DNA from 3 places in the Mesorhizobium sp. B4-1-1 genome. Region 3 is predicted to be linked to each of the others. Evidence: predicted binding sites of a transcription regulator. Region 3 holds the regulator's gene; each other region holds the start of a gene.
What was found. Region 3 encodes PhoB, which activates phosphate uptake and scavenging genes when phosphate is short. Its sites were predicted from a motif close to TGTCATNNANCTGTCAT; they were not measured.

Region 1 (7,787 bases), on a different contig from region 3:
AGATTGGCGAGCATCGAGGCGTCCTCAATCCCCATCGCCGCGCCCTGGGCCGCGAACGGCGTCATGGCATGCGCGGCGTCACCGATCAGCGCGACGCCGTCCGGCGTCGTCCAGCGGCGCTGCTCGACCGTGTGGATGGGGAACGCCGTCCAGGGGCCGGCGAGCGCCACCAGGTTCGACAGCGTTGCCGCCGTGCCGCGCATGGCATCGGAAAGAAGGGCGGGGTCTGCATGACCGGACCAGCCTTCGGCGATGCGCTCGCCCTTGGTGAAGGCCGCAAGGTTGAAGGCGCGGCCCTTGCTCACCGGATAGGCGACCATGTGGAAGCCGGGATGCAGGAAGGTGGTGACGCTGTCGGTAGCGCCGATTTGCGCGAAGGCCTTGCCGGCCGCGCTTTCCGCAGGAACCGTCGCGCGCCAGGCGAGCTCGCCCGAAAAGCGGCTCGCCACAAAGCCGGCCGTCCTGGCAAGCCCCGCGCGAAGCGAAGACCAAACACCGTCCGCTCCGATAAGCAGGCCGCCTGTGACACTTGTCGCTTTGCCGTCGATCTCGACCGCTGCGGCAACACTTTGCGGGTCGAGGGCGATGCCGGTCACGCGCGCCCCGGTGACAAGCTCTATATCTGGCCGGTCCGCCGCCGTGGCCATCAGCGCTGCCTGCAGGTCGGCGCGGTGCGCCACCAGATAGGGCGCGCCCCAGCGCCTTTCTCCGGCTTCCCCAAGCGGCACGCGCGCCAGCTCGCGCAGGCTTCTTGCGTCCTTCAGCACCACCGCTTGCGGCCGGATCGCGTTTGGCAGCAGGCGGTCGAGCACGCCGAGCCGGCGCAGGATGCGGGTCGCGTTGGGGGAAAGCTGGAGGCCGGCGCCGGCCGCTTCGAGTTGCTTTGCCTGCTCGAACAACTTTACCGGGAAACCGCGCTCGGCAAAGGCAAGCGCCGCCGTCAGTCCGGCAATGCCAGCCCCGGCGATGACGATTTGCCGGGACCGTGTTTCAGCCATGATCTAGCAGTCATTCATGATCTGCAGGGTCAGGCGGCCTGGTCGATATAGAGGCAGCCGGCCGGCTGCGTCTCCGTCGCCTTCAGCGACGGCGAATAGCGATAGAGCGTCGAGCAGTAGGGGCAGACCTTTTCATTGTCGTCGCCCATGTCGAGGAACACATGCGGATGGTCGAAAGGCGGATTGGCGCCGGTGCACATGAATTCCCTGACGCCGATCTCGATGACCGGATGGCCCGCGTCGTTCTGGAAATGGGGAATGCTACCGCCTGCCATCGTCGTCTCCAATTGGGTTCGGCCAGTGGGTGTGACCCGTCTGCATCTGGAGCATAACAGGCCAGTTTGCAAGATCGATGAAATCAAACTGTCGCAAAAGGCTGGCAGAGGATAAGTTGAGCCGGTTAAGCGCATGGGACTGGCACGGATCGATTCCGTGACGATCATGCGTCACAAAGACGTGTTAGAGCGTCGCCTGACGGCAATATGCGGCGTTCCGTGGGACGGTTGCGGGCAAGAGCGGGAAACCATGAACGAATTGAAGCCTGTGCAGAGCGAGTTCATCACCGTCGAGGCGGCCAGCCCGGACGGCGGCAATCCCGACCGTTTCGTCAACCGCGAGTTCTCCTGGCTGCAATTCAACCGCCGCGTGCTGGAGGAATCGCTGAACGAGCACCACCCGCTGCTCGAACGCGTCCGCTTCCTGTCGATCTCGGCCGCCAATCTCGACGAGTTCTTCATGGTCCGCGTCGCCGGCCTTGCCGGCCAGGTGCGCGAGGGCATCGCCTTGAAAAGCCCGGACGGCCGCACGCCCGAGCAGCAGCTCGAGCAATTGCTGCGCGAGGTCGAGCGCCTGCAGGAGGACCAGCAGAAGAGCCTCTCGGCGCTGATGGTCCTGCTCAACAAGGAAGGCATCGAAAGCATCACCCGCGATGCGCTCACCAAGGACGAGAAGGCCTGGCTGGAAGAGCATTTCCAGGAGCAGGTTTTCCCGGTGCTGACGCCGCTGTCGATCGACCCGGCGCATCCGTTTCCGTTCATTCCCAATCTGGGCTTCTCGATCGCGCTGCAACTGCGCCATCGCAAGAACGGCGAGGAGATGAGCGCGCTGCTTCGCCTGCCGGTGGCGCTCAGGCGGTTCATCCGCCTGCCCGACCGCAAGAACCATGTCCGCTTCATTCCGCTGGAGGAAGTGGTCGGCATTTATATCGGCAAGCTTTTCCCCGGCTACGAGGTCAAGGGCTCCGGCACGTTCCGCATCATCCGCGACAGCGACATCGAGGTCGAGGAAGAGTCGGAAGACCTGGTGCGCCTGTTCGAAACGGCGCTGAAGCGGCGCCGCCGCGGCTCGGTGATCCGCATCGAGTTCGACACGCTGATGCCGGCCGCGTTGCGGGACTTCGTCGCCGGCGAGCTCGGCGTCTCGTCGAGCCGCATCAGCGTGCTCACCGGTCCGCTGGCGCTCAACCAGATCTCCGAGATCGTCGCCATTCCGCGCGACGATCTCAAATTCACGCCCTACAATCCGCGCTTTCCCGAGCGCATCCGCGAGCATGGCGGCGACTGCTTCGCCGCCATCCGCGAGAAGGACATCGTCGTCCATCACCCATACGAGTCCTTCGACGTGGTGGTGCAGTTCCTGCGCCAGGCCGCCGCCGACCCGGAAGTGGTGGCGATCAAGCAGACGCTCTACCGCACCTCCAACGACAGCCCGATCGTGCGCGCTCTGATCGATGCCGCCGAGGCCGGCAAGTCGGTCACGGCACTGGTCGAGCTCAAGGCGCGTTTCGACGAAGAGGCCAACATCCGCTGGGCGCGCGACCTCGAGCGCGCCGGCGTCCAGGTCGTGTTCGGCTTCCTGGAGCTGAAGACACACGCCAAGATGTCGCTGGTGGTGCGCCGCGAGGACGGCAAACTGCGCAACTATGTGCATCTCGGCACCGGCAACTACCACCCGGTTACCGCCCGCATCTATACTGACCTGTCCTTCTTCACCACCGACCCGACGATTGCGCGCGATGTCGCGCAGCTCTTCAACTTCATCACCGGCTATGCCGAGCCCGCCGAGGAGATGCGCCTTGCCGTATCGCCCTTCACGCTGCGCAACCGCATCCTGAAACACATCTCGGACGAGATCGTCCATGCCCGCGAAGGACGGCCGGCGCGCATTTGGATGAAGATGAACGCGCTGGTCGATCCGACCATCATCGACGCGCTTTACGACGCCAGCCGCGCCGGCGTCGAGGTCGACCTCGTCGTGCGCGGCATCTGTTGTCTGCGGCCGCAGGTGCCGGGTCTTTCCGAGAATATCAGGGTGAAATCGATCGTCGGCCGCTTCCTCGAGCACAGCCGCATCTTCTGCTTCGGCAACGGCCACGGTCTGCCGTCGGACGAGGCGGTCGTCTACATCTCGTCGGCCGACATGATGCCGCGCAATCTCGACCGCCGCGTCGAGACCCTGGTGCCGATCACCAATCCAACTGTGCATGAACAGGTGCTTGGTCAGATCATGCTGGGCAATATCATGGACAACCAGCAAAGTTTCGACGTATTGGCTGACGGCACCTCCCGGCGCGTTGTGCTGGAGGAAGGCGAAGAACCGTTCAACGCGCAGGAATATTTCATGACCAATCCGAGCCTCTCCGGACGGGGCGACGCGCTGAAATCGCATGCGCCCAAACGCATCGCTCAGTTCAAGCGCCGCAAGAAGAACGGCGCCGCGTGATTGCAGTTTCCCAGGGCCGGCTTCAGGACCGGCGACCGCTGTCGATCATCGACATCGGATCGAACTCGATCCGCCTCGTCGTCTATGAGGGGCTGGCACGCTCGCCCACGCTTCTGTTCAACGAAAAGATGCTGGCCGGCCTCGGCCGCGGCATCGTTTCGACGGGCAAGCTCGACCCCGAGGCGGTGACGCGGTCGATGGAGGAATTCCGCCGTTTTCGCGCGCTTTCGGATCAAGCTGGAGCCGAGCATATGTATGTGCTGGCCACCGCGGCGGCGCGCGAGGCAGGCAACGGCCCCGATTTCATCCATCGCGCCGAGGACGTTCTGAAGACCGAGATCCGTGTGCTCACCGGTCGTCAGGAAGCCTATTATTCGGCGCTCGGCGTAATTTCCGGCTTCCATCCGGCCAACGGTATCGCCGGTGACCTTGGCGGCGGCAGCCTCGAACTGATCGACATCAATCGCGAAACGATCGGCGAGGGCATCACGCTGCCGCTCGGCGGCCTGCGCCTGCAGGATATGGCCAGGAACTCGCTCGTCCAGGCGCAGAAGATCGCGCGCCAGGAACTGGCGCGGGCAAAGCTGCTCAAGGGCGGGCAGGGTAGGGTCTTCTACGCCGTCGGCGGCACCTGGCGAAACCTCGCCAGGCTGCACATGGAGATGACCAACTACCCGCTTGGCGTCATGCACCACTACGAGATTTCGGCCGACAGCGCGCAGGCTTTCCTGAAGCAGGTGGCCAAGGGCGAGGTCGAGAAGGTGAGGGGCATCGAGGGCGTCTCCAAGAACCGCCGCTCGCTGCTGCCCTACGGCGCGGTCGTGCTGCAGGAGATCATGACGGCGATGCAGCCCTCGAAGATCATCGTCTCGGCGCAAGGCGTGCGCGAAGGGTTCCTCTATTCGCTGCTCGACGCCGAGGAGCAGAAATCCGATCCGCTAATCTCGGCCGCGGAGGAACTGGCGCTTTTGCGCTCGCGCTCGGTGCACCATGCGCATGACCTGGTCGAATGGACCGGCAAGGCGTTCAAGGCCTTCGGCATCGACGAGACCGAGGACGAGGCGCGCTACCGCCATGCTGCCTGCCTGCTAGCCGATATCGGCTGGCGTGCGCATCCCGAATATCGCGGCAGGCAGTCGCTCAACATCATCGCGCACGCTTCCTTCATCGGCGTCGACCATCCCGGCCGCGCCTATCTGGCCCTGGCCAACGCCTATCGCCATGACGGCATCTTCAACGACGGCATCGCGCCGGAGATCAAAGCACTGGCGCCGCCCAGGCTGCTCGAGCGCGCCCGCGTCCTGGCGGCGATGATGCGCGTGGTCTATCTGCTCACCGCGGCGATGCCCGGCGTGATGCCGCGGCTGAAGTGGGAAAGCCGCGGCAACGGCGCGCTGGCCCTGGTGTTGCCGGCCTCGCTTTCCGATCTCTATGGCGAGCGCCCGGCCGGCCGGCTGGCGCAACTGGCACGTATCACCAACCGCCGGCTCATGCTGGCGGTCGAGGGCGGGCCGAGCGTTTCCGTGAAGTAACAGATCAGGTGACGTCGGCGCCGATCCCGAACCCACGCCCGTCAGCCGACCATGCGCCGGCGCCGGCCATGGCGAGCGCCAGGAAGCCGCCGGCAATGGCGATATCCTTCATCAGCATCTGCTGGTGCAGGAAGGCGAGGGTCGCATCTTCACTGCCTTGGCCGTAATGGCCGATGAAACCTGCAACCACACAGAAGGCCGCAAGCAAAAGCGCCACGATCCGCGTCTGAAAACCGACAAGGATCAAAAGCCCGGCAATCAGCTCGAACAGGCCTGTGCCCCAGGCTGCTAAAGTCGGCAGCGGCAGGCCGAGTCCCATGAAATAGTTGATCGTGCCGCCGATATTGGTGAGCGCCTGGAAGCCCGACGGCACGAAGAGCGCGGCCAACAGGAGCCGTGAGACCAGAAGCAATGCGTTGCGAAACATGGTCAAACCTCCCTTGCCGGCGCATGACGCCGGCCGCCGCTGCAGTCTACGCCTGCAACGAAAAAGCGGCGCGGAAAATTCCGCGCCGCTTGCATTTAAGGCTTGGGAGGGGAGCAATTCCAGGAAAAGTGTGATGCGGTCAGGCGCGGCGACTTCGCCGTCGCCTTCCCTCTGGAATTGCGTCAAACAACAGTGCTTCAGGCGCGCTTGGCGTCGATCGAATAGGCGCCGGCGCCGGACGAGGCGAGCAGGACGAAGCCGCCGGTGATGGCCAGGTTCTTGAGGAACTGGATCATCTGCATCTGGTCGGCCCAGCCGGTGTGGGCGACGAGGCCAGTGGCAATCGTGAAGATCGCGAGCACCCAGGCGGCGATCCGGGTCTGGAAGCCGATGAGGATGGCAAGGCCGCCAAGCAGCTCGATCAGGCCGACGACAACGGCCGTCACGGTCGGCACGGGCAAGCCGAGGGCGCCGAAGTATCCAGCGGTGCCTGAAATGGCGGTCAACTTGCCGAAGCCGGAAAGCAAGAAAATGACCGCGAGCAGGATGCGGCCGAGCAGGATCGTGGTGGAGCTGTTGGACGCGGTGCCGGCGTTAGCGGTGGAAGTGTTGATTGACATGGCGAGTCTCCGAATGGGTTGAATGCCCAGTCAGATAGACGATGGATATTGTTCACCAAAGCCGCTTATGTGGCGACACATTGTTCACAGAACCTATATTTTCGCGATTGCGCAAGCAGCGCAAAATTGATGTCGTCAGATCTGGCGGCAAGAGCAATTTGTCCCGCCGCCAAATATCAGCCCGGGTGCGTCATGTCCTCCGGCCGGACCAGCCGATCGTAATCGGCTTCGCTGACCAAGCCGGTGGCCAAGGCTTCTTCGCGTAGCGTGGTGCCGTTCTTGTGCGCGGTCTTGGCGATCTTGGCGGCGTTGTCGTAGCCGATGGTCGGCGCCAGCGCCGTCACGAGCATCAGCGAGCGCTCGAGTGCTGCCTTGATGTTGTCCTCGCGTGCCTCGATGCCGATCACGCAATTGTCGGTGAACGAGACGGAAGCGTCGGCCAGCAGCTGCACCGACTGCAGGAAGTTGTAGGCCATCAGCGGATTGTAGACATTGAGCTCGAAATGGCCCTGGCTGCCGGCGAAGGTGAGCGCTGCATTGTTGCCGAACACCTGCACGCAGACCTGTGTCAGCGCCTCGCACTGGGTCGGGTTGACCTTGCCGGGCATGATCGAGGAACCCGGCTCGTTTTCCGGTAGCGACAGCTCGCCGAGGCCCGAGCGCGGTCCGGAGCCGAGCAGGCGGATGTCGTTGGCGATCTTGAACAGCGCCGCCGCCGCCGCGTTGATCGCGCCATGCGAGAACACCATGGAATCGTGTGCTGCGAGCGCCTCGAACTTGTTCGGCGCGGTCACGAAGGCGATGCCGGTGATCGAAGCGATGCGGTCCGCCACCTTTTCCGCGAAGCCGACCGGCGCGTTGAGGCCGGTGCCGACGGCGGTGCCGCCCTGCGCCAGTTCCTGCAGCCCGGGCAGCGTCTGCTCGATGCGCTTGATCGAGGAGGCGACCTGCGCGGCATAGCCGGAAAATTCCTGGCCAAGGGTCAGCGGCGTGGCGTCCTGCGTGTGCGTGCGGCCGATCTTGATGATGTGATTGAAGGCGCGGGCCTTGGCGTCGAGCGCCTTGTGCAGATGATGCAGCGCAGGGATCAGGTGATGCGCGACCCGCTCGGCGCAGGCGATGTGCATGGCCGTCGGATAGGTGTCGTTGGACGACTGGCTCATGTTGACGTGGTCGTTGGGGTGCACCGGCTTCTTCGAACCCATGACACCGCCGAGCATCTCGATCGCCCGGTTGGAGATCACCTCATTGGCGTTCATGTTGGATTGCGTGCCCGAGCCGGTCTGCCAGACAACCAGCGGGAAATGATCGTTGAGCTTGCCGTCGATGACTTCCTGCGCCGCGTCGACGATCGCCTTGCCGATGGCCGGATCGAGCCGCTTCATCTCCATGTTCACTTCCGCCGCGGCACGCTTGACGATGCCGAGCGCGCGCACGATCGAGGCCGGCTGCTTCTCCCAGCCGATCTTGAAATTGCCCAGCGAACGCT
Region 2 (7,787 bases), on a different contig from region 3:
CGGTCAGCACCAGGTTGAAGCCGACGCCGGACGCCGCGACCTTGCCGATGCGGTCCCAGCGACCGGCGCCGACATTCTGCGCCGCCATCGAGGAGACGGCGGCGCCGATCGCCAGAGCCGGCATCTGGATATAGGTCCAGAGTTGGGCTGCGATGCCGTAGGCGGCGGCGACCTGCGAGCCATAGGAATTGACGATGCCCATCACGGTCAATGCCGCGGCCGAGATGACGATCATCTGCAGGCCCATCGGGATGCCCTTGAAGACGACGATGCGCAGCAGGGCCGGGTCGGGCTTGAGCAAGGCGAGATCAGCGCCCGCGAGCCGCAGCGGGTGTTTGCGGGCATAAAGCACGATCAGGATGGCGATCACGCTGACCGTCTGGCCTATGAGCGTCGAAGTCGCCGAGCCGGCGATGCCGAGCTCCGGAAAGGGGCCGATACCGCGGATCAGCAGGGGATTGAGCACGACGTCGAGGACGACCGCCAGCGCCATGAAGACAAACGGCGTGCGCGAATCGCCGGCGCCGCGCAGCACGGTCATGACGAAGGACAAAAGGTTCATCATCGGCACGGCAACGAAGATGATGCGCAGGTAGGCGCGCGCCAGCGGCAAGGCATCCGCCGGCGTGCCGAGCCCGGTGAGGATGGCGTCGACCCAGATCCAGCCGCAGACCGCGAACACCGCCGAAACCAGGAAGAAGAAGGTGGCGCTGGTGCCGACGATGCGCCTGGCTTCCGGCAGATCGCGGGCGCCGACCGCCTGCGCCACCAAGATGGTCGCGGCCATGCCGATGCCGAAAACGGTGCCGAGGATGAGGAAGAGCACCAGATTGGCGTTGGAGGTCGCCGTCAGCGCCGCCTCGCCGAGGAAACGGCCCACCCAGACGGCATTGATCGAGCCGTTCAGCGACTGCAGCACGTTGGAGCCCAGCACCGGCAGGGCGAACAGAAGCAGCGTGCGCGGAATGGGGCCGCTGGTCAGGTCGCCGGTCCGCCGGCGGGTGGGCTTCTTGTCATCCATGGCAGCACCGAAAATGAATCAGGCCCGCGATGGTATCGCAGGCCTGATGGTCGTGCATCCTTTTCAGGATCAGCGGGATGACAGGCAATCGCCCGTCGCCGGTTACTGGCCGGCGACAGTGTTCCCAGACAGGCCGGGGAGCGTCACCTGATAGACGAGGAAGGTAGTGTCGACGTCGGCTCCATCCTCGGCCTTGTACGAAGCGCCGACCTGGAAGCCGTCCTGGGTGAGGAAGTCGTTGTCGTTGGCGACGAACAGGAAATAGTCGTCGGGCAGCTTCGGATCGAGCACGGAGACCAGCGACATCGCCTCCCACTTCTCAGAAAGGTTGTCCTTGTCGTTCGGCGCGCCATTGTGCAGGCCGAAGCGGCCGAGCTCGCCCTTGTCGTTGATGTCGATGAACGAGGTGAGCTTGGCCGGCGCCACCGACGGGTCGAGCACGCCCTTCGGCGCGACCGGCTTGTCGGCCGCGTCGAACGGACCGTTGGCGATATCGGTGGCGGCGGAAAGGTCGACGATCTCGATCTTGCGATAGAGCGACTCGTCGCCCTTGAGACCCTGGCCGTTGCCTGAGTCGCGCGCCAGCATCAGGAAGCTCTTGTCGGAGAGCGCGACGATCTCGCTCTGCGCGGCCACCTTGGTCTTGCCTTTGGCATCCTTGAACACCGGCAGCGGCACGACATATTCGTGCGCCAGCTTGAGCTGGGCGAGGTCGGAAGCATCATAGACCAGCGCGCGGGTGTTCTGGCGGGTCGAGCCGGAATCGCCGCCGTCCTGGCGCGCCGCCGACTGCAGCACGGCGATCAGGAACTTGCCGTCGGGCGTCATCGACATGCCTTCGAGGCCCTGGTTGTTCTGGCGGCCGGTCTCCGGGTCCTTCGGATCGGGCTCGGCGGCGCCCGGGCCGGGATTGTCGGAAGCGAAGTTCGGCTTGCCGTGGCGCGTCGGCACCAGCGCCGCGGGCGGCTGCGTCGCCGACATCAGATGACCGTCGGCCGAGAAGCGGTAGATGTTGGGACCATATTCGTCGGAGATGAACATCGTGCCGTCAGGCAGCCGCACGATCGCCTCGTTATCCAACGCCAGCTTGCCGTTGTCGGCCTGCGGCAGGATCGGCATGCCGCCGGCGGCTTCGCGCACACCGTTCAACGGATCGAGGCCGGTGGCGTCTGCGCCCTTGTCGTCGGTCAGAAGCATCGTGTCGGCGAGCGTCGCCTTGACGCCGGTCTGTTCCTGTCCGGCGGCGGGCGCCACGTCGGGGGCGGTCGGGGCCAGCTCGATCGAGATGGTGTTGAGGCGCGGGCGATAATTGGTGGTGCCGACGACATTGTAGCCGCGGTCCGGCAGCAGCCAGAGCGAGCCCTTGTAGCCGGCGCCGTCGCGCGCCCAGGACTTGGTGTCGATCGCCATGCCGGAGCCTGAACCGAAGGTCTCGCCGAACTTGTCCTTCTGGCTGGCCGGAATGCGGCCGATGCCGACCAGCCCCTTGTTGACATAGGCGACGCCGTCGGCGAGCGCCGGGGTGAGGGCAGTGAACAGGGCAAGCGCCGCGCCGAGCGCGACGGTTCGGTTAAGGTGTTTCATCGATATCCCCTTCTTGACGAGCAGAGCAGCCATTGGCTCAAAAAAGGCGCGGCATCGACGATGCGGCCAGCCCTGGCCGTCGAGCGGTCTAGGACGTGAACGTGATGGTTGCGTGACAGGCGGAGGTTCTTTCCTTCTTCCCTTGCGGGAGAAGCGCAACCATCAGCTCAGGCGGTTTGGTTTGCGGGTGGACTTTTGCTCCACGGGGTGCGGCGTTCGACGACGGCGTTGGCGAAGATGAGGAGCTTTCTGACGCAGGCGATGATGGCTTTCCTATGAGCCTTGCCGTTGTTCGTAAGGCGGCCGTAGAGAGCGACCAGAGCGGTGTTCCAGCGCTGGGATGCGGGCATGCAGCATTGAAGAGCGCTCGGCGGACACGACTGCGACCGCCGGCGATATGGCGCTCGCCGGTACGTTCGCCCGAGTCCTCGTGCAGTTCTTCAACGGGCTGATCATCATCCTGTCGCTGCTCGGCCATAAGTAAGACCAGGCAAGGTACAGGTGAGAGGGCAGGTCACACCCCCGTAACAAACCCGTCCAGCACGCGTTTCTGGCCGGCCTTGTCGAAGTCGATGGTGAGCTTGTTGCCGTCGATGGCCGCGATGTTGCCGTTGCCGAATTTCTGGTGGAAGACGCGGTCGCCGACATTGAAGGCGGACGGCGTGTCGGCGACGGATTTGGCGACCAGCTCGCCCTCGATGGTGCGGCCCTTCACCGAGGTGCGGCCGGCGCCGTAGCCGGAGTCTGTCTCGCCATAGCCGATGCGTTCCACCTGGTGGCCGGAGCGGGTGCCCCAGTTGCGGTCGGTCGCCTCGGTGCGGTTCGCCTGCGCCCGCTGCCAGCCGGGCGTCGCATAGGTGTTGGAGAAGCTGCCCTGGTCCTTGGCGCCGATATTGTCGAAGCGCGAGGCGCCGTAGGGATTCTGCCGACCGCCACCGCGCCCGGAAGCGAAGGCGCCGCCGCCATAGGGATTGCCGTAACCGCCATAGCTGTTGCCGCTGTCGGCGATATCGACATGGGTTTCGGGCAATTCGTCGACGAAGCGCGACGCGATCGTCGATTGCCACAGGCCGTGAATCTGGCGGTTGGAGACGAACCAGATATGCAGGTTCTTCTTGGCGCGCGTCAGGCCGACATAGGCGAGCCGGCGCTCTTCCTCGAGGCCGGAGCGTCCGCCCTCGTCCAGCGCGCGCTGATGCGGGAACAGGCCTTCTTCCCAGCCGGGCAGGAAGACGGTCTCGAATTCGAGGCCCTTGGCAGAATGCAGCGTCATGATCGAGACCGCATCTTGCGACTCGCCCTGCTCGGCCTCCATCACCAGCGCGACATGCTCGAGGAAGGAACGCAGCGATTCATAGTCCTCCATGGAGCGGATCAGCTCCTTGAGGTTTTCCAGCCGCCCGGGCGAATCCGCCGAACGGTCGTTCTTCCACATGTCGGTGTAGCCGCTTTCCTCCAGGATGGTCTCGGCGAGCTCGGTGTGCGGGGTGGTTTCCAGCGCCTTCTGCCAGCGCTCGAAATTGGCTGCGACCTCGCGCAGCGCCGCACGCGGCTTCGGCTTCAGCTCGTCGCTTTCGGCGAGCGTTGCGGCAGCCTCCAGCATGGGGACGCGCATGGCGCGCGCCGTGTCGTGGATCTGGCGGATGGTGGCTTCGCCCAGCCCGCGCTTCGGCACGTTGACGATGCGCTCGAAGGCGAGGTCGTCGCCGCCGTTGGCGACGACGCGGAAGAAGGCCAATGCGTCGCGGATTTCCAAGCGCTCGTAGAAGCGCGGGCCGCCGATGACGCGGTAGTTCAAGCCCAGCGTGATGAATCGGTCTTCGAAGGCGCGCATCTGGAAGGAGGCGCGCACCAGGATCGCCATGTCGTTGAGGTTGTGCTTTTGCCGCTGGTAGGTCTCGATGGTGTCGCCGATGGCGCGCGCCTCTTCCTCCGAGTCCCAGGCCGCGTGGACATGCACCTTGTCGTCCTCGGGGTCGTCGCGGTCGGTGAACAGGGTCTTGCCGAAGCGGCCCTCATTGTGGGCGATGAGATGCGAGGCCGCGCCCAGAATATGCGCGGTGGACCGGTAGTTGCGCTCCAGCCGGATGATGGTGGCGCCCGGAAAATCCTTGTCGAAGCGCAGGATGTTGTCGACCTCCGCGCCGCGCCAGCCATAAATCGACTGGTCGTCGTCGCCGACGCAGCAGATGTTGACTTTGTTTTCGCTCACGACCGGGCGCTCGCTGGCCTCCGCGGGGGCGGCCTGGCCGGCCGACGCCCGGTCGGACTTGCGGCCTTCGGCCGATGGGCCACGCCCAGAATTGGGGCGCTGTGCCAGGAGTCGCAGCCACATGTATTGCGCGGTGTTGGTGTCCTGATACTCGTCGACCAGTATGTATTTGAACCTGCGGTGGTACTCCTTCAGCACGTCCGGATAGGCGCGGAAGATGCGGATCGGGTGATAGAGCAGGTCGCCGAAGTCGCAGGAATTCAGCGTCTGCAGCCGTTCCTGATAGGCCTTGTACAACTGGCGGCCCTTGCCGTTGCCGAAGCTGCGCGCATCGCCTTCCGCTATTTCGTCGGGCCCGAGACCCTTGTTCTTCCAGTTGTCGAGCATCTGGGCGAAGGTCTTGGCCGGCCAGCGCTTGTCGTCCAGCCCTTCGGCCTGGATCAATTGCTTGATCAGCCGCACCACGTCGTCGGTGTCGAGGATGGTGAAATCCGACTTCAGCCCGGCCAGCTCGGCATGTCTGCGAAGCAGCTTCACGCCGATCGAGTGGAAGGTCCCGAGCCACGGCATGCCTTCGACATTGCCTTCGCCGATCAGGTGGCCGATGCGCTGCTTCATCTCGCGCGCGGCCTTGTTGGTGAAGGTGACGGCCAGGATTTGCGAGGGGAAAGCCCTGCCGGTGGCAAGGATGTGCGCGATGCGGGTGGTGAGCACCCGCGTCTTGCCGGTGCCCGCGCCGGCCAGCACCAGAACCGGGCCCTCGGTCGTCTCGACGGCGAGGCGCTGCTCCGGGTTGAGGCCCTTCAGATAATCGGGCGCGCCGTTCTGGCCGCTGCGCGCCGCCATGGCGCGCGCGGCTATGCCGGATGGAGCCGCCGCCGGCCGCGCATTCGGTTCATCGAAAAAAGGCATGTCTTCGGAAAAGCCCGACATCGCTCCCGAATGTAGTGATTCGGCAGCGAAAGACCAGAACTGTCTACGTTTTGTTCTAGTTTTGCGTGTCTGGCCCCAACTTGACAGCCGGAGCGGGTGAGGGAAAGCTGCCGGCAGGGCAGGGACGGCTCGCCGTCGCCTGAGAGCGGCCGCAAAGGCGCAACAGTCGAAGGAGCACCGTCTTGGCTGTCACCATCACCTCCCTCGTCCTTTTCCTCATCGGTCTCATCCTCGGCGGCGGCGGCATCTGGCTCGCGGTGCTGGGCGGCAGCTGGTACTACCTGATCGCCGGCGTTATCTTCGTGATCACCGCCTGGCTGCTGTTCAGGCGCAGGTCGACGTCGCTCTGGCTCTACGCGTTGTTCGTGCTCGCCACTTTGTGCTGGGCGGTCTGGGAAATCGGCTTCGACTGGTGGCAACTCGGTCCGCGCGGCGGTGTCATCGTGCTCATCGCCCTATGGCTGCTGACGCCATGGGCAAGGCGAGGTCTGCGGGGGCCGGACGGGCGCGCGCCGCTGATCCTGGCCGTGCTCGCCTCGCTCGCGGTCGCCGGTTATTCGATGACAGCCGACCCCAGGGATATCGGCGGCACGCTGGGCACCGAAAAGGTGGCGGCGACGGCCAATCTCGGCGGCGACATGCCGGCCGGCGAGTGGCACTTCTACGGCCGCACGCCCTTCGGCCAGCGCTATTCGCCGCTCGACCAGATCACGCCTGACAATGTCGCCAAGCTGCGGCCGGCCTGGACCTACCGCACCGGCGACGTGAAAGGCACCGACGACATCGGAGAGACGACCTATCAGGTGACGCCGCTGAAGATCGGCGACGCGCTCTACATCTGCACGCCGCATAATTTCGCCATCGCCATCGATGCCGCGAGCGGCCAGGAGAAATGGCGATACGACCCAAAGATCAAGCTCGACAACAACCGCCAGCACCAGACCTGCCGCGGCGTGTCCTATTATGCCGACGCCAAGATCGCCGCCGGCCAGCCCTGCGCCGCGCGCATCTACCTGCCGACCTCCGACGCGAGGCTGATCGCGCTCGACGCGGCGAACGGACAGGTGTGTCCGTCCTTCGCCGAGGGGGGCACGTTGAACCTGATGGCCAGAATGCCTTATCCGAAGTCGGGCTATTACTATTCGACGTCGGCGCCGCTGATCGTCGCTGGAAAGATCATCGTCGGCGGCGCGGTCAACGACAATTACTCGACCGAGGAGCCGTCCGGCGTCATCCGCGCCTTCGACGCCGGCACCGGCGCGCTGCTGTGGAACTGGGATTCCGGCAATCCGGATGTGACGACGCCACTGCCGGCCGGGCAGAACTACACGCACAACTCGCCCAACATGTGGTCCACCGCGAGCGCCGACGAGAAGCTCGGGCTGCTCTATCTGCCGCTCGGCAATCAGACGCCGGACCAGCTCGGCATGGGCCGCAGCGCCAATGTCGAGAAATTCTCGTCCTCAATCACCGCGCTCGACCTCAACACCGGACAATTGCGATGGGTGCGGCAGACCGTGCATCACGATCTGTGGGACATGGACGTGCCGGCGCAGCCGTCGCTGGTCGACATCACCACGGCGAACGGCGTGGTGCCGGCGCTGGTCGGGCCGACCAAGCAGGGCGATCTCTACGTGCTCGACCGGCGCACGGGCGAGCCGATCATTCCGGTCAAGGAAGCGCCCGCGCCCGGCGGTGCGATCGAGGGCGATCATGCCTCGCCGACGCAGCCGGCGTCCGACCTTTCATTCAATCCGAAGCCGCTGACCGGCGCCGACATGTGGGGCATCACCATGTTCGACCAGCTGGCGTGCCGGATCGAGTTGAAGAAGCTGCGCTATGAGGGACGCTACACGCCGCCCTCGCTGCAGGGCTCGCTGATCTATCCCGGCAATTTCGGCGTCTTCAACTGGGGCGGCGTCGCGGTCGATCCGGTGCGGCAGGTGATGTTCGGCATGCCGACCTACCTCGCCTTCACCTCGAAGCTCATTCCGCGCGCGGACGTGCCGGCGCCGGGCGACAACACCAAGGGCAGCG
Region 3 (7,787 bases):
GATGACTTGGAGGACGCGCGAGACAATGTCGGTCGGAATCCGCCACGACGATTTGCGTCGGCGCAACCGTGCCATGGTGATTTCGGCCGTGCGCCGCGCCGGCCAGCCCTCGCGCACGGAGATTGCCGCCACCACCGGGCTCAGCCACTCGACCATTTCGGCGATCTCCGCCGATCTGATCCAGGAAGGCATTCTCACCGAAAGCAAGGCCAGCGAGCCGACGGCATTGAAACGCGGCCGGCCGCAGATCGGCCTGGCGCTGAACCCCGAAGCCGCCGCGGTGCTGACCGTGGTGCTGTCGCTGAACTTCCTGTCGGTCGCCGTGATCGATTATGCCGGCCAGGTGGTTGCGGAGGAGCAGCAGCGCCTGGACACGCTCGTCATGCCCCGTGACGAGCTGATCGGCGAATGCATGGCGATCGTGCGGCGCCGGATGCGGGATCCCGACCTCGACGTGGGCAGCGTCGCCCGCATCGCCATGGGCATTCAGGGCATCACCGATTCCCATTCACGCGCCATGCTGTGGTCGCCGATCACGCCGCTGACCGACATCCCCTTCGCCGACCTCCTCGAAAGCGAATTCGGTATTCCCGCCACCATGGAGAACGACTGCAACATGATGGCGGTGGCGCTGCAATGGCGCGATCCCGAGCGTTATCGCGACGACTTCATAGCCATCCTGCTCTCGCACGGTATCGGCATGGGCCTGGTGCTGAAGGGCGCGCTGTTCAGCGGCACGCATTCCTCCGGCGGCGAGTTCGGCCATATGATCCATCGTCCGGGCGGCGCGCTCTGCCGCTGCGGCCGCCGCGGCTGCGTCGAGGCCTATGCCGGCAATTACGCGATCTGGCGCAGCGCCATGGGAATAAGCGAGGATGCCACGCCGACCGACGTCGGCGACGCCCATATGCGCGCGCTGGCCGCGAAAGCCCGGCAGGAGGACGGACCCGAGCGGGAGGCTTATCGCCGGGCGGGCGAAGCGCTCGGTTTCGGCCTCGGCAGCCTGTTCGCCCTCATCGACCCGGCGCCCGTCGCCATGGTCGGCGTCAGCGCGGCCGCCTTCGACCTGATCGAGCCGGCGCTGCGAGAGGCGATCGCCCAGACCGCCGGCGGCCAGCACTCGGAATCGATCTCCTTCGACACCGAGCCGAACGAACTGCCGCTGATCCGCGAAGGCTGCGCCATGCGCGCCCTGACCTTCGTCGATCAGGAGATTTTCGCGCCAGGGGTGCAGGCAAGAGCGGGGGCCGGGAAGAACGTGGCCTGAGGACCGGGAGACCACTGAAGGACCGAGTTCGGCCTTGAGCGGGAAATCATCCCTCGGCAGCGGGTTCTCCGCGATATCGCAGCGCGTCGACCACCACCCTGAAAGCCGACGAGTTCAGCCGCCTGTTTGCATAGTAGAGATAATAGCCGGGGAGTGGGGGAACGAACGCATCGAGCACGCTGACCAGCACTCCGCGGTCGAGATGGGCCTGTACCTGGTCGAGAGGCAGCAGCCCCAGGCCGACGCCGGCAAGGGCTGCATCCAGGATGAGATCGATCGAATTGTAGGTCGCCTGGCCTTCGACGCTGACGCCGACGATCCTCCCGCCGATCTTCAGGTTCCAGGCATAGAGCTTGTTTGACGTGGGCAGGCGCAGGTTGATGCAGCGATGCTCCGTCAGTTCATTGGGCTCGAGCGGCGCGCCGCGCAATCGCAGATAGTCGGGCGAACCGACGATCGCCATCGCGATATCGGGCGAAATCCTGACGGCAATCATGTCTTTGGCCACCTGCGACCCCAGCCGCACGCCGGCATCGAAATTGTCGGCCACGACATCGGCCAGGCTGTAGTCGATGAATATCTCCACGTTCAGGTCGGGATATTGCGGCAACAGTTTCGCGATCGCCGGTGACAGGATCGTCCGAGCTGCGTGTTCAACCGATGTGATGCGGATCGTGCCGGCGGGCGTTTCCCTGAACTCGGCCAGCATCTCGATGCTCTGGTCGAGTTCGCGCAGCGTAGGCCCAAGCGTTGCCAGCAAACGCTTTCCCGCTTCCGTCGGCGCCACACTTCGTGTGGTCCTCGCCACCAGCAGGACGCCGAGACGCTCCTCAAGCCGTTTGACGATCTGGCTCAGTGTCGACTGGGAGATGCCGAGTTTCGCGGCGGCCTTGGTGAAGCTGCGTTGCTCCGCGACCACGTAGAAGGCGGCCAGGTCGGCGATCTCTTCGCGTCTCACTTATCATCCTACCAATAAGTCATAGTGGATTTTACCGGCTAATTCGATGAATTGCCACGGCCTAGAATGCAAGGGATCTCGTGCAGATGCATCGACGCCAACTCAGTGCAAGGAGTGCCATCATGGGCAAAATCAGCTTCCCCAACTCCAACAATCAGGCAATCGCCATGTCGGCCGTCATCAATTTTCCGGAAGACTTCAACGAGACCAGGACCTACCCGGCAGTCATCGTTTCGCATCCAGGCGGCGGCGTGAAGGAGCAGACGGCGGGCACCTATGCAAGGAAGCTCGCCGAACAGGGCTTCATCACCATCGCCTACGATGCCTCCTACCAGGGCGAGAGCGGCGGGCAGCCGCGCCAGCTCGAAAACCCGTCTGTCCGCACCGAAGACGTGAGCGCCGTGCTCGATTACCTGACCACGCTCCCCTATGTCGACAATGACCGTATCGGTGCGATGGGTATCTGCGCCGGCGCCGGCTATACGGCCAATGCGGCAATTGACGACCCGCGCATCAAGGCCGTCGGAACCGTGAGCGCCGTCAATATCGGCCAGATGTTCCGCAACGGTTGGGACAACAATATCAAGGATGCAGACGCCCGCGCCGTGATCGCGGTCGGCGCGGCGGCACGGACTTCCGACGCCAACGGTTCGGAGGTTGGCAGGATTCCGCTGGCGCCACTGAAGGAAGACGACGCTCCGAACGAAGAACTGCGCCAAGCCTGGGAATATTATCACACGCCCCGCGCCGAATACCCGACCGCACCCGGTTATGCGACGGCTCGCAGCCTGTCGCAGATCATTCCCTACGACGCCTATTCCAAAGCCGAGGCCTACCTCACCCAGCCGCTGCAGATCGTGGCCGGGAGCAAGGCCGGCAGCAAATGGATGAGCGACGACCTCTATAGCCGCGCCGCCAGCAAGGACAAGAGCTACCATGTCGTTGAAGGGGCCAACCACATGGATCTCTATGACGGCGAGAGATATGTCGATGAAGCAGTGTCGGTGCTGGCGCCTTTCTTCGGCAAGACGCTGCAACCCATCGGCGGAAGGTAATCGTCCAAGGGATGCGGGATCGACCAGGGTTCGTCCCCTTCGACCCGGAACAAGCGAGGTCATATGATCAAGGTTCTCATTCTCGGCGCGGGTGGCCAGATTGCCCGCCACGTCATCGACATGCTGGCGGGCGACGGTGACCTTCATCTGACCCTGTATGCCCGCAACACGGCGCGCCTTGCCGGCCTTGCCGGGCCAAATCAGAACGTTGTCCAAGGGGACGTTCTGGACGCCGCAAGGCTCGACGAAGCGATGCAGGGACAGGACATCGTCTACGCCAATCTGACCGGCGCGGACCTCGACAGGCAGGCGCGGGCCGTGATCGCCGCCATGAAGAAGGCCGGCATCAGGCGACTGATCTTCATTCTGGCGCTCGGCATCTATGACGAAGTGTCCGGCAAGTTCGGCGAATGGAACGCCGCCATGATCGGCGAGGACCTGAAACCCTTCCGGCGCGCCGGAGACGCCATCGAGGCCTCCGGTCTCGAATACACGATCCTGCGGCCCGCATGGCTGATGGATGAGGCGGTCATCGACTATGAAACGACCGCGCGCAACGAGCCATTCAAGGGCACGTCGGTATCGCGCGTCAGCGTGGCCGATCTGGTTGCTCGGATTGTCCGAGCGCCGGATCGGCATGTCGGCGAAAATCTCGGCGTCGACAAGCCGGGCACGGATGGCGACAAGCCCGATTTCATGTGAAGCGGCGGCGGGGCAGAGGGCGGTTCCCAGTAAACGGTGAACCGCTCTAATCCTCCCTGATCGCGTAACCCGCCCCGCGGATGGTGCGGATGACGTCCGGCATGCGGCCGTTGTTGACCGCCTTGCGCAGGCGCCCGACATGGACGTCCACGGTGCGCTCGTCGATATAGATCGTCTCGCCCCAGACATTGTCGAGCAGCTGGCTGCGCGAGAACACTCGGCCGGGATGGCGCATCATGAATTCGAGCAGGCGGAACTCGGTCGGGCCGAGCCTGATCTCGCTCTTCTTGCGGTAGACGCGGTGCGATTCGCGGTCGAGCACGATGTCGCCGACCTTGAGCACGCTGGACAGCACCTCCGGCTTGGCGCGGCGCAGCAGCGCCTTGACGCGCGCCATGAACTCCGGCGTCGAGAACGGCTTGACCAGATAGTCGTCGGCGCCGGTCGAGAGGCCGCGCACGCGGTCGCTTTCCTCGCCGCGGGCCGTCAGCATGATGATCGGCAGCCGCTCGGTCTCGGGCCGCATCCTGAGACGCCGGCAGAGCTCGATGCCAGAAACCGCCGGCACCATCCAGTCGAGCACGAGCATGTCGGGAACGTTTTCCTGAAGGCGGATTTCGGCCTCGTCGCCGCGGGTCACCACTTCGACCTGGTAACCCTCGGATTCGAGATTGTAGCGGAGTAGCACCCCCAGCGGCTCCTCGTCCTCCACCACCATGATGCGTGGCGCGATCATTGGGGTAACCTTTTCGTCAGGCCGCCGGCGCCGACATTGCGGTCTCGTCCTGCTTCGGACGATTGGCGGGCAATTGCGTGCCGGTCAGCACATAATAGGCGTTCTCGGCGATGTTGGTCACATGGTCGCCGATGCGCTCGAGATTCTTGGCGCAGAACAGAAGATGCGTGCAAGCGGTGATGTTGCGCGGGTCTTCCATCATGTAGGTCAACAGCTCACGGAAGACGGAGGTGTATTTGACGTCGATGCGCTCGTCGTCGTTGCGAAGCTTGGCCAGCGCCGTGGCATCGCCCACCATATATTCCTGGATCACGGCCTGGACCTGGATCAGCACCATCTGCGCCATGGAATCGATCGAATGCGTGAGGTCGCGCGGCGCGGCGCTGACGCCGACCGAGCCGACGCGCTTGGCGATGTTCTTGGCGAGATCGCCGATGCGTTCGAGGTCGCCCGCCATACGGATCGAGCCGACCACGTTGCGCAGGTCGTCCGCCATCGGCTGCCGCTTGGCGATCAGCGTGATGGCGCGGTCGTCGAGCTCGCGCTGACGAGCGTCCATGATGGCGTCGTCGGAGACGACGCGCTGCGCCAGCGCATTGTCGGTCTCGAGCAACGCCTTGGTCGCGCCGCCGACCATCGAGCTGGCGAGATCGCCCATGTCGTTGATGAGCCGGCTGATCTGCCTCAGATCCTCGTCGAAGGAGGCGACGGTATGTTCGGCCATGATGATGTCCTCGTATGAACTCAGCCGAAGCGGCCGGTAATATAGTCCTGCGTGCGCTTCTCGCGGGGCGAGGTGAAGATCTTCTCGGTCCGGTCGAACTCCACCAGCTCGCCCAGATACATGAACGCCGTCTGCCGCGACACGCGCGCCGCCTGCTGCATGTTGTGGGTGACGATGACGATCGTGTAGTCGGCCTGCAACTCGTCGATCAGTTCCTCGATCTTGGCGGTCGACAGCGGATCGAGCGCCGAGGCCGGCTCGTCGAGCAGGATGACCTCGGGCTTCACCGCCACGGTACGGGCGATGCACAGGCGCTGCTGCTGGCCGCCCGAGAGGCTGAGGCCGCTGGCGTTGAGCTTGTCCTTGACCTCGGTCCACAGCGCGGCGCGCTTCAGCGCCGACTCGACGCGGCTATCCATCTCGGCCTTGCTGATCTTCTCATAGAGCCTGACGCCGAAGGCGATGTTCTCGTAGATAGACATCGGGAATGGCGTCGGCTTCTGGAACACCATGCCGATCTTGGTGCGCAGCAGGTTGAGGTCCTGCGAGCGGTCGAGGATGTTCTTGCCGTCGAGCAGCACCTGGCCCTCGGCGGTCTGCTTCGGGTAGAGCTCGTAGATGCGGTTGAGCACGCGCAGCAGCGTCGACTTCCCGCAGCCCGACGGGCCGATGAAGGCAGTCACGCTGCGCTCGGGCAGGGACAGGTTGATGTCCTTCAGCGCCTTCGACTGGCCATAGTAGAAATTGAGGTTCTTGACCTCGATCTTCGACTTCTCGACGGTCGTGTCGGCTACGTTCAAATCGGTGGACAACATCGGTTTCATCTGTCCTCTCTGCGTCCGGTGAGGCTGCGCGCGAAGATGCTCAGCCCGAGAACCGTCAGGGTGATTATGAGTGCGCCGGTCCACGCCAGTTGCTGCCATTCCTCATAGGGGCTGAGGGCGAACTGGAAGATGGTCACCGGCAAGCTGGCCATCGGCGCGTTGAGATTGCTCGACCAGAACTGGTTGTTGAGCGCGGTGAAGAGCAGCGGCGCCGTCTCGCCGGAGATGCGGGCGATCGCCAGCAATATGCCGGTAACGATGCCGGACAGGGCGGCGCGATAGGCGACCGAGCGGATCACCACCCAGCGCGGCGCGCCGATGGCGGCGCCTGCTTCGCGCAGCGCGTTGGGCACGAGGTTCAGCATGTCCTCGGTGGTGCGCACCACAACGGGGATCACCAGGATCGACAGCGCGACGGCGCCGGCGATGGCCGAGAAGTGCCCCATCGGCCGCACCATCAGCTCATAGACGAACAGGCCGATGATGATCGACGGCGCCGACAAGAGGATGTCGTTGATGAAGCGCACGATCGTGGTCAGGCGCGAGAAGCGGCCGTATTCGGCCATGTAGGTTCCGGCCAGGACACCGATCGGCGTGCCGACGATGACGCCGATGACGGTCATCACGATGCTGCCGTAGATGGCGTTGAGCAGGCCGCCAGCATCGCCTGGCGGCGGCGTCATTTCGGTGAACACCGCCAGCGAGAGGCCGGATAGGCCCTTGTAGAGCAGTGCGCCGAGGATCAGCGCCAGCCAGGCAAGGCCGATGCCTGCGGCGACGACGCACAGCATCATCATCACGCTGTTCTTTCTCTTGCGGCTGCTATGAAGTGCAAGCGACGTCGACATCGGTCAGGCTCCCGTGCGGGCGTCGATGCGCATCAGCATGTAACGTGCGAGCGCGAGGATGATGAAGGTGATGATGAACAGGATCAGGCCGAGCGATACCAGCGAGGATGTATAGAGATCGCCGTCGGCTTCGGTGAATTCGTTGGCGATGGTCGCCGAGATCGTCGTGCCCGGCGCAAACAGCGAGGCGCTGATGCGGTGCGCGTTGCCGATGACGAAGGTAACGGCCATCGTCTCGCCGAGCGCGCGGCCGAGGCCAAGCATGACGCCGCCCATGATGCCGACGCGGGTATAGGGGATGGTCACGCGCCGGGTCACTTCCCAGGTCGTGCAGCCGATGCCGTATGCCGATTCCTTCAGCACCGCCGGCACCGTGTCGAACACGTCCTTGGTGATCGAGGTGATGAAGGGCAGCACCATGATGGCGAGGATCAGCGACGAGGTCAGCAGGCCGATACCGTAGGGCGGGCCGGCAAAAAGATTGTTGAGGCCGGGGACATCTTTGAAGAGCCCGATGACGAAGGGCTGGATCGTCGTCTGCAGGAACGGCGCGAACACGAACAGGCCCCAGATGCCGTAGATGATCGAGGGGATGCCTGCGAGCAGCTCGACCGCGATGGCGATCGGGCGCCTGAGCGGACGCGGGCAGAGCTCGGTCAGGAAGACGGCGATG

Region 1: FJW10_RS19755 (RNA degradosome polyphosphate kinase) is a predicted target of PhoB. The motif match lies at 1,352-1,368, and genes of this name have one in related genera.
Region 2: FJW10_RS26985 (esterase-like activity of phytase family protein) is a predicted target of PhoB. The motif match lies at 2,707-2,723, and genes of this name have one in related genera.

What each region holds. Positions count from the first base shown of each region.
Region 1 covers NZ_VFTH01000014.1:72,272-80,058, reverse strand. The annotation lists gene FJW10_RS19765 (FAD-dependent monooxygenase) at 1-998, opposite strand, end outside; gene FJW10_RS19760 (zinc-finger domain-containing protein) at 1,028-1,273, opposite strand; gene FJW10_RS19755 (RNA degradosome polyphosphate kinase) at 1,524-3,719, shown strand; gene ppx (exopolyphosphatase) at 3,716-5,251, shown strand; gene FJW10_RS19745 (DoxX family protein) at 5,256-5,678, opposite strand; gene FJW10_RS19740 (DoxX family protein) at 5,876-6,298, opposite strand; gene fumC (class II fumarate hydratase) at 6,475-7,787, opposite strand, start outside.
Region 2 covers NZ_VFTH01000027.1:57,045-64,831, forward strand. The annotation lists gene FJW10_RS26980 (MATE family efflux transporter) at 1-1,021, opposite strand, end outside; gene FJW10_RS26985 (esterase-like activity of phytase family protein) at 1,124-2,605, opposite strand; gene FJW10_RS30585 (hypothetical protein) at 2,946-3,089, shown strand; gene FJW10_RS26995 (UvrD-helicase domain-containing protein) at 3,120-5,750, opposite strand; gene FJW10_RS27000 (glucose/quinate/shikimate family membrane-bound PQQ-dependent dehydrogenase) at 5,933-7,787, shown strand, end outside.
Region 3 covers NZ_VFTH01000034.1:15,263-23,049, forward strand. The annotation lists gene FJW10_RS28565 (ROK family protein) at 26-1,267, shown strand; gene FJW10_RS28570 (LysR family transcriptional regulator) at 1,314-2,225, opposite strand; gene FJW10_RS28575 (alpha/beta hydrolase) at 2,348-3,280, shown strand; gene FJW10_RS28580 (SDR family oxidoreductase) at 3,344-3,982, shown strand; gene phoB (phosphate regulon transcriptional regulator PhoB) at 4,029-4,718, opposite strand; gene phoU (phosphate signaling complex protein PhoU) at 4,735-5,442, opposite strand; gene pstB (phosphate ABC transporter ATP-binding protein PstB) at 5,463-6,266, opposite strand; gene pstA (phosphate ABC transporter permease PstA) at 6,263-7,114, opposite strand; gene pstC (phosphate ABC transporter permease subunit PstC) at 7,118-7,787, opposite strand, start outside.